3 regions of the Pseudomonas sp. CCI3.1 genome follow, and region 3 is predicted to be linked to each of the others. Evidence: riboswitches for the same ligand, from Rfam matches in the RefSeq annotation. Region 3 holds a riboswitch; each other region holds the start of a gene.
The links. A riboswitch is a leader RNA that binds a small molecule or an ion and turns the genes downstream of it on or off. The one in region 3 is predicted to bind cobalamin.

Region 1 (4,241 bases), 170 kb from region 3:
TGCATTGCCTACTGCAAGCCGGCTGAAGTCAAATCTGAAGATACCGCCATCGGCCTTAAAAGCTTCACTGCCTGGATCGATTCGTTCAGCGAACCCTTCCTTGACGATGCCGTGGTGGATTACGCCACCGATCGCATGGGTGGTCAGTTGACCATCAAGGCGCCCAACGCCAAAGTGCCGATGGTCAATGCCGATAGCCCGATCAACGAGCGCATCAACTATTACCTGCAAACCGAGATCAATCCCGGTTTGGCCAGCCACGGTGGTCAGGTCAGCCTGATTGAAGTGGTAGAAGACGGTATCGCGGTGCTCAAGTTCGGTGGCGGTTGCCAGGGCTGCGGCCAGGCGGACGTGACCTTGCGTGAAGGTATCGAGCGCACCTTGCTTGAGCGTGTGCCGGAGCTCAAGGGCGTTCGTGACGTGACCGACCACTCGCAGAAAGAAAACGCCTACTACTGAGTTATCGGTAACAGGGTGTTCGCTGCGAAGCTGAAGAAAAAACGGTGCCCCGTGAGCACCGTTTTTTTATGGCTGCGAGATTCGGATTGTGCGGGCGCAGCAGAACCTGTTGGAGCTGGCTTGCCTGCGATGGCAGCAATGGGGTTTACCTGACAGACCACGCCGTCTGCATCGCGAGCAAGCCCGCTCCCACAGGGGCGAGAGCGTTCAAGGCCGATACAAATGCGCATGTCCCGCGCGGTACAGCGACGAATCCGAAAAGCTGTCGCTGGCCAGGACCCGGCCCACCAGAATCAGCGCCGTGCGCTTGAAACCTTTGGCCTGGACTTTGGCCACAATGTCTTCAAGGGTCCCTTGCACCCAGTCCTGATCAGGCCAGCTGGCACGATGAATCACTGCAATCGGGCAATCGCTGCCGTAGTGCGGGGTCAGTTCGGCAACGATGCTCTCAAGGTTTTTGACCCCCAGGTGAATGGCCATGGTCGCCTTGTGCTGCGCCAGACTGGCGAGTTCTTCTCCGGCCGGCATGACGGTTTTTTCTGCGTAGCGGGTCAAGATTACGGTTTGCGAGATATCGGGAAGCGTCAGTTCTGCGCCCAGGATGGCCGCGCAGGCTGCGGTGGCCGTTACGCCCGGAATAATCTCAAAGGCAATTTTCAGCTCGCGCAGGCAGCGGATCTGTTCGCCTATGGCCCCATACAGGCTGGGGTCGCCGGAGTGTACGCGGGCGACGTCCTGACCTTTGGCATCGGCGGCCTTGATCAGCGTGATGATTTGCTCAAGGTGCAACGGCGCACTGTTGATCACCTGCTCGGCCTGATGGCCTTGCAGTACCGCTTCGGGGACCAGTGAGCCGGCGTAAATGATCACCGGGCAACTGCGTATCAGGCGCTGGCCCTTGACGGTAATCAGCTCAGGATCGCCGGGTCCGGCGCCGATGAAATAAACAGTCATGGCAGTCTCTTGAAAGGGTCGAGATAGAGCTGTTCTTGAACAACGCTCATAGTGAGGCGGGTGATTATCGCGGGTTTTGCTCAAAAGAGGCCAACGCAAAGGTCGCCCCGGGTGATTTTTGTCGCGTAATCCGCAGGGTCGCGGGTGCGCCTGCGAGCTGCTCGGCCAGGGCCAGTGCGGCACTTTCGGCAACGCCGAAACAACCGGTGTGCTCAAACGCAATGTTGGAGCGATGACTCAGCTGTGACGCGTACGGGGCAAGCTGTTCAGCATTGAAGACCTCAAACCCCAGGTTCAGTTGGGCTGCCAGTTGCAGCAGCGAGGGTTCCTGGCGCTTGAGATCGATACTGGCCAAGCCACTGACCGCGCTCAGTGCGATCCCGGCCTGAGCCAGGGAGCTTTCGATCAAACTCAAAAGCTGCGCAACGCTGCATCCCTGGCGGCAGCCCAGACCCATCACCAGGATTGGCACTGTGCCCGTTGCCGTCATGCCGAGTACTGGCCTTCAGACTTGCGGCGAAACAGCCAGGCGCTAATCACGCCCAGTGCCAGCCAAAAAGCGAAGTTGGTCAGCTGCGAGGCAATCTTGAACTGAGATTCCAGTGCTTCAGGAGCCAGGCTTGAGTGCACCAGTGGCTGCGGCGCCCCAAAAATATGCGGTACCACCAGAATCGCCACGCCCAGCACTTTCAGCGCCCAATGCTTGCCAAAGACCAGCAATGCGATTGCCACTGCGGTCGAGGCTGCGGTGCTGACCCACCAGAGTTGGCGTTGCAGCAAGTCGGCCGCTGCAGTGCCCGGCAGCTCGGGCGGCAGGCCCAGGGTTGGGGCCAGGCAGAACACCGCATAACCGGCAAGCCCCCAGAGCAGACCCTGGGACGTGCGGGTCGGGGCACGCAAGGTGTAAAGACCCGCCAGCATCAAGGCAAAACCGACAGCCACCACCAGATTGCCGCCAGTGGTGGACAGCACGCGCTGCCAGCCATCTTCCGGCTCCCAGGCCTCGGCGTCGTGTTCATGGGCAGGCATGGCCATGTCGGCATGCTCGTGCACTTCTGTGGCGGCAGGTTTTTCATAGGTTTCGGCCTGCAAAATCAGCGGGGAAACCCACAGGCTTTGCATCAAGGTCAGCAGCAGGGCGGCCAGCAAGCCGGTGAAGCCTGCGGTTTGAGCGATACGCTTAATCATGGCAGGCAGTCTCAATGGCACGGGAAGGCGGAGCTGTGACGGGTGTCATGGGCCGCATTGTGGACCGCATCGATATGCGAGAACCCGGCGAAGTAGACAAGAAAGGCTCCCAGCACCGCAGCGCCGACAGCAGCCACAATGCGTTGGCTTTGAGTGGCAGTGGTAGCAGCGGAATGGGTACGGCTGGTGCTAATGGACATGGCGCTTGCCTCTGGTCAGACGACGGGCAGCAAAGCGCAAGAAAACCCCACGAACGAAGCCCGCAGGGTTAAACAGCGCCCGCCCACCGCGGGTTTGTCATTCAAATAACCAGGCCGGTCTCCGGGCTTGCGAGGGGCTCAAGGGTTGAGCCTGCAAACATCTCCTTCCCATGCACACGGCACAGTGGATCTGATGTTTCTCTCGCTTACCGTTGCGGGGGCAGCGCCGGACTTGTCAGGACTGAACGCCTGACGCACCGGTTTCCCGTTTCACCCTGTGAAGGGCACCTGATACAAGATGTGTAGGAAACCACAGCCCGTTGGAAGCGTCAATTCAAGGGCGATAGATACACCTCTACTGTGGGAGCGAGCCTGCTCGCGAAAATCATTCGCTAGCAGGCTCGCTCCCACAGGGCCTTGTCCAATAAGAGAACAGCTACACGTCAGGCGGTCAGCATGCTTTTGACTTTGTCACGCAGTTGGTCAATGGAAAAAGGTTTGCCAATCACCGCCATGCCCTCTGCAACCTCAAGGGTTTCGGCATAGCCGCTGGCGAACAGGATGGGCAGTTTTTGGCGCAATTGGCGGGCCTTGCTTGCCAGCTCCCGGCCGTCCATGCCCGGTAATCCGACGTCGGTCATTAACAGGTCAATGTGCTGGGCCGCATCCTCTAGCATTTCCATGGCCTGCTCGCTGCCATCGGCCTCAAGCACGCTGAACTCCAGTTCTTGCAGCACGTCAACGATCAGCATCCGAACAATGGCGTCGTCTTCAACCACAAGGATGGTGGAGGGTGTGGCGGACATAATCATGATCTCGATAAAAATTTAAGCGTGGGTCTGGCAAGCAGCAAGGATAGCCTTGACCTGCGTTTGAGTGTGTCTGTTTGTACGAAAAAGTGCTTTATGAGGGTAAGAAAATAGAACTATTGCTCGGTAATCCGGCAAACTCCAGTTTTTTAAGACTGCTCACAGGCCTGAAAATGAACTCACCTGCATCAATTGATGAGCGAAGCTTTCGCAAGCTCCTGAGTCGCAACGTTGGCTTGCCCCTGGCGGTTGGTGTGCTCAGTGCCGCGTTATTCGTGATCATGGTCAGCTATTTGCTGTCAGTCATCAGGTGGGTTGAGCATAGCGACCGGGTTATCAGCAATGCCAACGAAGCCGTTCGGCTGACAGTCGATCTTGAAACCGGCATGCGCGGGTTCCTGATTACCGGTGATGAGCATTTTCTGGACCCCTACGCCGTGGCCAAGCCGCAAATCGGGGTCCAGTTGCAGGGGTTGCAGGAACTGGTCAGTGACAACCCGCAGCAGATCGACCGCCTGAAACGCCTTGAGGCACTGCAAAACGAGTGGAACACCTACGCGCAATCGATGGTCGATATCCGCCGCCAGGACGGTGATTACCGGTCCGCGATACAAGCTGGCCGTGGCAAGCG
Region 2 (4,241 bases), 4.0 Mb from region 3:
TACCCGCTCAGCTTCGACCAATCCCTGGATCTTGCCCCGCAGTGCCCGGTCAGTAATGCGGATAAACCGCCACGGCTGCATCAGTCCCACGCTCGGAGCCTGGTGCGCCGCTTCCAGCAAACGCGATAACAGTTCGGGTGCCACGCTGCCACCACTGAAGTGCCGCATGTCGCGGCGCTCGGCAATGGCGCGGTACACGGCTGCGCGCTCTTCAGGGCTAAAGGCGTTGTCGGTCATGACGCCTTCACAGTACACGGCGCAAACAGCGCAGCAATGGCTTGAGGATTGGACGGAAAGTAGAAGTGCACGTAAGAGGCGGTCATCCGCCCTTCGCGATACACCGCTTCGGCACCGCGCCCGCCATTGGGGCTCAGGCCACGGGCAACAGGTTCAAGCTCAGTGCTGGTCAGCGAGTGATGGTAAGTGTGACCACGCAGCAGCCCTTCGGGCATGTCCACCGATTGCAATGCCAACGCCGCCAGACGCTTTTGCATCGTCGCCTCCCCCGTCAGCAAACCCACCAGCTCGGCTCGCTGACCGTCAACATCGGTCAAGGCATCGAGCAGATAAAGCATGCCACCACATTCGGCCAGCAGCGGTTTACCGGCGGCGTGATGGGTGCGGATCGCCTCAAGCATCGGTGCATTGCGCGACAGCTCAAGGTGATGCAACTCGGGATAACCGCCCGGCAAATAAAGGCTGTCAGCTTCTGGCAGGCGGACATCGCGAATCGGCGAAAAAAACACCAGCTCGGCTCCCATCGTCCGCAACAGGTCCAGACTCGCTCCATAGGTGAAGGCAAAGGCTTCATCCCGGGCTACAGCAATTCGAACCCCAGCCAACAATGGCTCGACCGTCACGGGCTCAGGCGCGGCAAATTCAACGGCGGGTGGCAGCGCTACCTCACAGGTACTGGCCAAAGCATTGGCTGCCGCGTCGAGACGCGCATCCAGGTCGTTGAGCTCACTGGCCTGCACCAGCCCCAAATGCCGACTCGGCAACTCGATACCGGTCTCACGGGACAACGCCCCGTACCAGCGCAAGCCTTCGGTCAGGCTGCCTTCGAGCAACTGGGCATGACGCACCGTGCCGACCCGGTTGGCCAGCACCCCGGCGAACGGCAGATCCGGCTGGTAGCGCGCCAGTCCCAAGGCCAGGGCACCGAACGTCTGGGCCATTGCAGTGCCATCAATCACACCCAATACCGGGACGCCAAAATGCCGCGCCAGATCGGCGCTGGACGGCGTACCGTCGAACAACCCCATGACGCCTTCGATCAGGATCAGGTCTGCTTCACCGGCGGCCTCCCACAGCAGGCGGCGACTTTCATCCGCACCCACCATCCACAAATCCACCTGATACACCGGCGCACCGCTGGCACGCTCCAGAATCATCGGGTCGAGAAAATCCGGGCCACATTTAAACACCCGCACTTTGCGCCCCTGATTGCGATGCAATCGGGCCAAGGCAGCGGTTACGGTGGTCTTGCCCTGACCGGAAGCCGGCGCGGCGATCAACACCGCCGGGCAATGACGCGACTCTCTCATGCTGGAACACTCACAATTCGATGCCTTTCTGAGCTTTGATCCCGGCCTGAAAGGCGTGTTTGACCACACCCATTTCGGTCACGGTATCGGCCAGGTCTATCAGTTCAGGTTTGGCGCCACGTCCGGTGACCAGTACATGCTGCATCAAAGGACGGGCCTGCAGGTCGGCGAGGATCTGCTCAAGGTCCAGGTAGCCATGCTTGAGTGCGATGTTCAGCTCATCCAGTACCACCAGCCCGATGGACGGGTCACGCAGCATTTCTCGGGACACTTCCCACGCGGCTTCGGCAGCGGCGATATCGCGTTGGCGATCCTGGGTTTCCCAGGTAAAGCCTTCGCCCATCACGTGGTAGCGCACCTGCTCGGGGAAGCGGCGAAAGAAGATCTCTTCGCCGGTGCTGTTGCGTCCCTTGATGAACTGCACCACGCCGCACTGCATGCCGTGGCCCATGGCCCGGGCCAGCATGCCAAAAGCGGAACTGCTTTTGCCTTTACCATTGCCGGTCAACACCAGCAGTAGCCCGCACTCATTGGGCGAGCTGGCAATGCGCTCATCCATGACGGCTTTTTTGCGCAGCATGCGCGCCTGATGACGTTCGTCGCGTTCGGGGGATTCGTTCATGGCAGCTCTCCGTTGGGGCTCAATGATGCAAACGGGAGGCGGGGGGATAGTCAAATAATCGGCACGTCCTCGCCCGCCGCGAGGATGCTGGATGGATCAGGCCGGTCTCCGGGCTCATAAGCGGTTTAGCCCCCTGCGGGACACACCCTGACCACGCGCCTTCCCGTGAAGAAACACAGTGGCACTCAGCGTGGCATTGACTCATTTACCGTTGCGGGGGCAGCGCCGGGATCATGGCGGTTGTGTGGGTCAAACACGCCCTCACCGGCTTCCCTGTTTCACTCGGCCAACCTTACGTTGCCGAGCACCTGAAACAAGCCGCGAAGGTTAGAGGGTTGGGGGTGGAGCGTCAATTAAAGGTGGCACCAAAAGGGTTTATACAAAGCTGCGGGCTGAACCTTTGAGGGGCTACGCTTCTCTATGACCTACAAGACCAAACTTAATGGAGTTCTTCATGCTCAAGCGCCAGCACGCTATTGTCATCGTACTTGCGGCAGGATTGGCTGCCTGCGGCGAGACTTCGACCCTGCAAGTGAGTGATGGCACCGGCCCGTCGCCGAAGCTGCCTGAACCGAACAAGACGCTTATACCCACCGTCAATATCGCCCCGGCGGTCGGTTGGGCTGAGGGCTCCACACCGATTGCCGCCCAAGGTTTGAAGGTCGCCGCTTTCGCCGAAGGCCTGGACCATCCGCGCTGGCTCTACGTATTGCCCAACGGCGATGTGCTGGTCGCGGAAACCAATGCACCGCCCAAGCCGGATGACAGCAAGGGTATCAAGGGCTGGATCGCGGACAAAGTCATGAGCCGCGCAGGCGCCGGTGTGCCGAGCGCGAACAGGATCACCTTGTTGCGCGATGCAGACCACGACGGAGTGGCTGAAACTCGCACGGTTTTTCTCGACAATCTGAACTCCCCCTTTGGCATGACCCTCGTAGGCAACGATCTGTATGTCGCCGACGCCGACAAGCTGCTGCGCTTCCCCTATCAGGCGGGCGAAAACAGCATCAAGGCGAAGCCGGTCAAGGTCCTCGATTTGCCAGGCGGCCCGCTGAACCATCACTGGACTAAAAACGTCATCGCCAGCCCTGATGGCACCAAGCTGTATGTCACCGTTGGCTCCAACAGCAACGTGGGCGAGAACGGCATGGACAAGGAAGAAGGCCGCGCCGCGATCTGGGAGGTTGATCGCGCTACCGGCAATCACCGGATTTTCGCTTCTGGCCTGCGCAACCCCAACGGCCTGGACTGGGAACCCAAAACCGGCACACTCTGGACAGCAGTTAACGAACGTGACGAAATCGGCAGCGATCTGGTCCCCGATTACATCACCTCAGTCAAGGATGGTGGTTTCTATGGCTGGCCCTACAGCTATTACGGCCAGCACGTGGATGTACGGGTCAACCCGCAAAATCCGGAACTGGTCGCCAAAGCCATTGCACCGGACTATGCCGTCGGCCCGCACACTGCATCCCTGGGGCTGAGTTTTGCCGAAGGCAGCAAACTGCCCGACTTCACCCAAGGCGCGTTCATTGGCCAGCACGGCTCCTGGAACCGCAAACCGCACAGTGGTTACAAAGTGATTTTTGTACCTTTTGCTGACGGAAAGCCCACAGGCATGCCAGTTGATGTACTGAGCGGTTTTCTCAACGCGGACGAAAAAGCCATGGGCCGGCCGGTAGGCGTGGTCATCGATAAGCAAGGGGATTTGCTGGTGGCCGATGATGTCGGCAACAAGGTTTGGCGGGTGTCGGCAAAGCCTACCAGCAAATGAAACAGTGGGAGCGGGCTTACTCGCGATTGGATCACCGCGGCGTGGCAGTTACACCGCGTTGTATCCATCGCGAGCAAGCCCGCTCCCACCCAGCGTGATGCAGGTTCGGGTTTACGGCAGACGCGCCAGATGCTGCTCGGTCGGCAACACGCGCTTGGCATTCAGATAGGCTTTCTGCCAGTAGGCTTTGTTGAGACTGTCCAGCTTGACCGTACCGCCTGTGGCCGGTGCGTGCACAAAACGGCCTTCGCCTACGTAGATCCCGGCATGGCTGACCTGAGAACCGCCATTGGTGGCA
Region 3 (4,241 bases):
GAAAGAATATCGGCCGCGATCAGAAACAATGCACCACCCAGTGCGCTGACGGGGACCAGGCGCCCATGGCCGGTGCCAGACAGCAAGCGAACGGCATGGGGGATGACCAGCCCGACAAAACCGATGGAGCCGACAATCGATACCATCACCGCCGTCACCAGGGCCGCACAGCTGATGAGCAGCAATTGCACCCGGCGCACCGGTATGCCCAGAGACGCTGCAGAGTCTGCACCAAAGGTGAACGCATCCAGCGCACGCCTGTGCCAGATGCACACCACCAGACCGAGCAGTGCCACCGGTACCGCCAGCACGACCGAGGACCAGCGCACGCCACTGAGGTTGCCCAACAGCCAGAACATGATCCCTCGGGCCTGTTCGGAGCTGGCAGATTTTGTGATCAAAAAGGCGGTAATGGCGTTGAACAGCTGTGAACCGGCTATCCCCGCCAGAATGATCTGGGCACTGGCACCGGTTGGCCCGCTGATACGGGCCAGCAGAATAACCAGTGCAAAGGCGGCAATGGCTCCGGCAAAGGCTCCGGCAGACAAGGAAACGGCTCCGGCACCCAGGCCCAGTACCGCCACCAGCACGGCCCCGGTCGAGGCTCCGGCAGAAATGCCCAGCAAGTAGGGGTCGGCCAGTGGGTTACGCAGCAACGACTGCAACACCACCCCGCAAGTCGCCAGCCCCGCACCGCACGCCGCAGCCACCAGCGCACGGGTCAGGCGATAGTTCCAGACAATGCCTTCGTCGATCGGATCGAGCACGTACCCGGCGGCCCACAGCTTGTTGGCCAGCACCTGCAGCACCACGCCGGGTGCGATCGGGGTCTCACCGATGGCCACTCCGGCAAGCACTGCCAACAGCAACGCCACACAGGCCAGCAGTGTGAGCATCAGCCTTGCACTCATTTGGGCAGGTCGTAGGTATTGATGGCTGTGGCGAGTGTTTCGAGCCCGTCGAACATGCGCAGGCTGGCCTGCATGGCATGGGCATCGAGCATGATGATGCGGTTGTTTTTGACTGCATCCATGTTGCGTGTCACAGGATCGGTGCGCAGGAACTCGAGTTTTTTCTCAACGTCATCGGCCGGGAAACGACGGCGATCCATGCGTGCGATGATCAGGAACGTCGGGTTGGCCTTGGCCAGGGTTTCCCAACCAACGGTTGGCCATTCTTCATCGGACTCAACCACATTACGTATGCCCAGGGTATTGAGCATGAAGTCGGGGATACCTTTGCGACCCGCAACATACGGGTCGATATCCAGGTCGGCACTGGAGAACCAGAACAGCGCGCTGGCGTGGCTCAGGTCTTTGCCCTTGAGCGAATCGGTGGATGCCTCAAGGCTGGCCTTGAGCTGGGTATTAAGCGCTTCGCCACGTTGCTGCACATCGAAGACCTCAGCCAACTGGCTGATGCTCCTGTAAACACTTTCAATGCTGAATGCCTGCAAGCGAGTGCCGTCTGCGCCTACCAGGTTGTCCTTGCCCTCACAGTCGGACGGCATCAGGTAGGTGGGTATTTTCAGTTCATGAAACTGCTCGCGGGTGCCCACCACGCCTTGCGGACCAACCATCCATTCCAGTTGCACGGCCACCAGCTCGGGACGTTTGCCAATCACCGACTCAAAGCTGGGGTCGTTGTCGGCAAGCCGTTCGACCTTGTCGTTCTGTGCCTTGTACCGGGCGGGTACGTCGTTGAACCACAGCGATGTGCCCGCCAGCTTGTCGCCCAGGCCCAATGCATAGAACATTTCGGTGCCGGCCTGGCCGATGGTTACGGCGCGAATGGGCGCGTGCTGAAAGGTCAGCGGGCTGCCGCAGTTTTCGATCGTCAGTGGGTATTGGGTAGGGGCTGCGAGGGCCAATGCAGGCAAGGCGAGGGTGGCAAGAAGAGTAACAGCGCGGTGCAACAGCATGATGCAATCTCCATTTGATCGTACACAAAACGCAGGTGTACAGCCGGGAACACATCACCGAGCGCTGATGGCGCAAGAGCACGAGAGCAAGGATGCCTTCCCCGGACACCCCGCCGGTTAGTTTTTGGACTTTGCCGGCAGGTCTCCTGACTGATGGGTCATCGCCTGGCTCCAGCCTTCCCGGGGGGTTATCCCAGTGGCGAACACGGAGCAGGCTCGTCATCTACAGTTGCGGGGGCAGTTCCGTTTGGTGCACTACAGGCACTTCGGATTCCCTTTTAACCCCCCGTTAGGGGGGACCGGCGGCGGGATGATAGTCGATCTTGTTTGTCAGATGGAATTGGCGTCAGATTCAGAAATACTTGAGCCAGGCAATATCTCTGCGACGCGCCTTCAAAGCAGCAAACCAGCGCACCGGCAAATAGAGCGATGTGGCCAGCAGTACTGCCGTCAGCCATACCGCAGCGATACTGTCGAAACCGAAGTAGCTGCCCTGATTCTGGCCGAACAGGGCCACGCTCATTACATACAGCACTTTGAGCACGTATAGGTGCAGCAGATAAAAGAACATCGGTGCAGCGCCAAACACTGCCAGGGTGGTGATCCACGTGCGTTGACGGGCCCGCTCAAAGCCCAGTAGCAGTAACAGGCCAACTCCCAGGGTCAAGGCCAGAAACAGCAGCGAAGGCGGGTATTTGGTGATGTTGAAAAAACTCATCAGGCTCTGTGTAGCATGGTCATGACTCACCCAAGGCGCTTCACCATAACCATTGAGAAAACGCAGAACCACAAAGCCCAGCAGGGCCCCCGTACCTGCAAGCAACAGATAACGCTGGCGTGCGGCAGCCGAGGCTGAGCGAGCAAACCAGGGACCCATGCAGTAGCCCAGCGCAATAACACCGATCCATGGCAGCACCGGGTAAGAAGTGCGCAGACGCAAGCTGTCCGAGAACTCTATCCAGCCCCGGTCATGCAAAATCGCCCAGGGCACGTGCATCATCGAATCCACGGGGAAGTGCAAGGTATCGAGCAGATTATGTCCGGCGATAATCACCAGACCCAGTACCAGCAGCATCGGACGGGGCAACCAGACCAGTGCCGCAAGGGCAATCATGCTCACGCCAATGGCCCAGATCACCTGCATGTAAATCACCGAGGGCGGTAACTGGAAGGTCCAGGCGAAGTTGACCAGGGTGAACTCCAGCACCACCAGAAACAGCCCGCGTTTGAATAGAAACGCCGATACATCACGCTTGCCCTGATACTTTTCGCCGTACAAGTACGCCGAAAGGCCTGTCAGCAAAACGAAAACCGGGGCACACAGATGGGCAAGGGTCCGGCTAAAAAACAGGGCAGGGTCGGTGATGTCGACGTTCATGGGATCAGACACCTGGCGGTGCAGAAAGAACGTCTCGCGAACATGGTCCAGCAGCATCAAAAGGATGACCAGGCCGCGCAGGGCATCGATGGACAGCAGGCGCTTGTTGGGAGGTGGAGCTAAGGTTGCAGTAGTCATTGAGGGATCACAGGCAAGGAATGCATACAAGGTATTGATACCTTATAACATTTCCGTTTGCGCTGTCATCCCTATGAGAAAGATTCGCAGGAATCGGGCGTGTTTCAGCGCCGAATTTTTACCCAAGCCATCAGCAGCGCAGAGGACAAAACGCCTGCGGTCATAAAGATATAGGCCGCCCCGGGATTTCCGGTGAGACCGATCAGGTAGCCAACGATCCAGGAGCCGACAAAGGCACCCAATGCGCCACACGCATTGATCAGGCCGATTGCGCCGCCAAATACGTTTGCCGGAATAACCTCCGGGATCAGTGCAAAAAAGGGCCCGTAGGGGGCGTACAGCGCAGCACCGGCAATCGTCAGCAGTGCAAACGACACCCAAAAGTGCGTGGAGCCGATCAGGTACGAACAGAAGAAGGCCAGGGCGCCCAGTGCCAGCAGTGGCCAGACAAAGTGTTTGCGTTGCTGGGTTTTGTCAGATGCCCAGGACACTGCCAGCATTGCGGCGACGGCAGCAACGTAGGGCACTGCACTCAGCCAGCCGACAGTGACGATGTCCGCCGCCGCAGCCTGTTTGATGATGCTCGGCAGCCACATGATGAAACCGTACACGCCGATACTCCACAGCGCGTGAACACAGCACAACTGGATGACCACCGGACTGGTGAACGCCTGACGGTAATTACGGACTTGTTTCATGCCTTTTTGTTCGTCCGCGAGAGTCGCCGCAAGCTGTGCTTTTTCCTGAGCGGTGAGCCAGTCGACCTGCTCGGGCTTGTCCCTTGCCATGCGCCACCAGACAAAC

Region 1: it holds a riboswitch for cobalamin, as region 3 does, so the genes downstream of both, RGV06_RS00890 (CbtB domain-containing protein) here and RGV06_RS01580 (ABC transporter substrate-binding protein) in region 3, are expected to answer to the same signal.
Region 2: it holds a riboswitch for cobalamin, as region 3 does, so the genes downstream of both, cobO (cob(I)yrinic acid a,c-diamide adenosyltransferase) here and RGV06_RS01580 (ABC transporter substrate-binding protein) in region 3, are expected to answer to the same signal.

What each region holds. Positions count from the first base shown of each region.
Region 1 covers NZ_JAVIWO010000001.1:217,900-222,140, forward strand. The annotation lists gene nfuA (Fe-S biogenesis protein NfuA) at 1-459, shown strand, start outside; gene cobM (precorrin-4 C(11)-methyltransferase) at 667-1,413, opposite strand; gene RGV06_RS00880 (cobalamin biosynthesis protein) at 1,478-1,903, opposite strand; gene RGV06_RS00885 (CbtA family protein) at 1,900-2,601, opposite strand; gene RGV06_RS00890 (CbtB domain-containing protein) at 2,613-2,801, opposite strand; cobalamin riboswitch at 2,896-3,108, opposite strand; gene RGV06_RS00895 (response regulator) at 3,245-3,607, opposite strand; gene RGV06_RS00900 (response regulator) at 3,784-4,241, shown strand, end outside.
Region 2 covers NZ_JAVIWO010000001.1:4,419,123-4,423,363, reverse strand. The annotation lists gene bluB (5,6-dimethylbenzimidazole synthase) at 1-237, opposite strand, end outside; gene RGV06_RS20270 (cobyrinate a,c-diamide synthase) at 234-1,547, opposite strand; gene cobO (cob(I)yrinic acid a,c-diamide adenosyltransferase) at 1,558-2,169, opposite strand; cobalamin riboswitch at 2,251-2,496, opposite strand; gene RGV06_RS20260 (PQQ-dependent sugar dehydrogenase) at 2,624-3,943, shown strand; gene RGV06_RS20255 (C40 family peptidase) at 4,055-4,241, opposite strand, start outside.
Region 3 covers NZ_JAVIWO010000001.1:391,501-395,741, forward strand. The annotation lists gene RGV06_RS01575 (FecCD family ABC transporter permease) at 1-899, opposite strand, end outside; gene RGV06_RS01580 (ABC transporter substrate-binding protein) at 908-1,921, opposite strand; cobalamin riboswitch at 2,040-2,240, opposite strand; gene RGV06_RS01585 (DUF1624 domain-containing protein) at 2,274-3,437, opposite strand; gene RGV06_RS01590 (MFS transporter) at 3,542-4,241, opposite strand, start outside.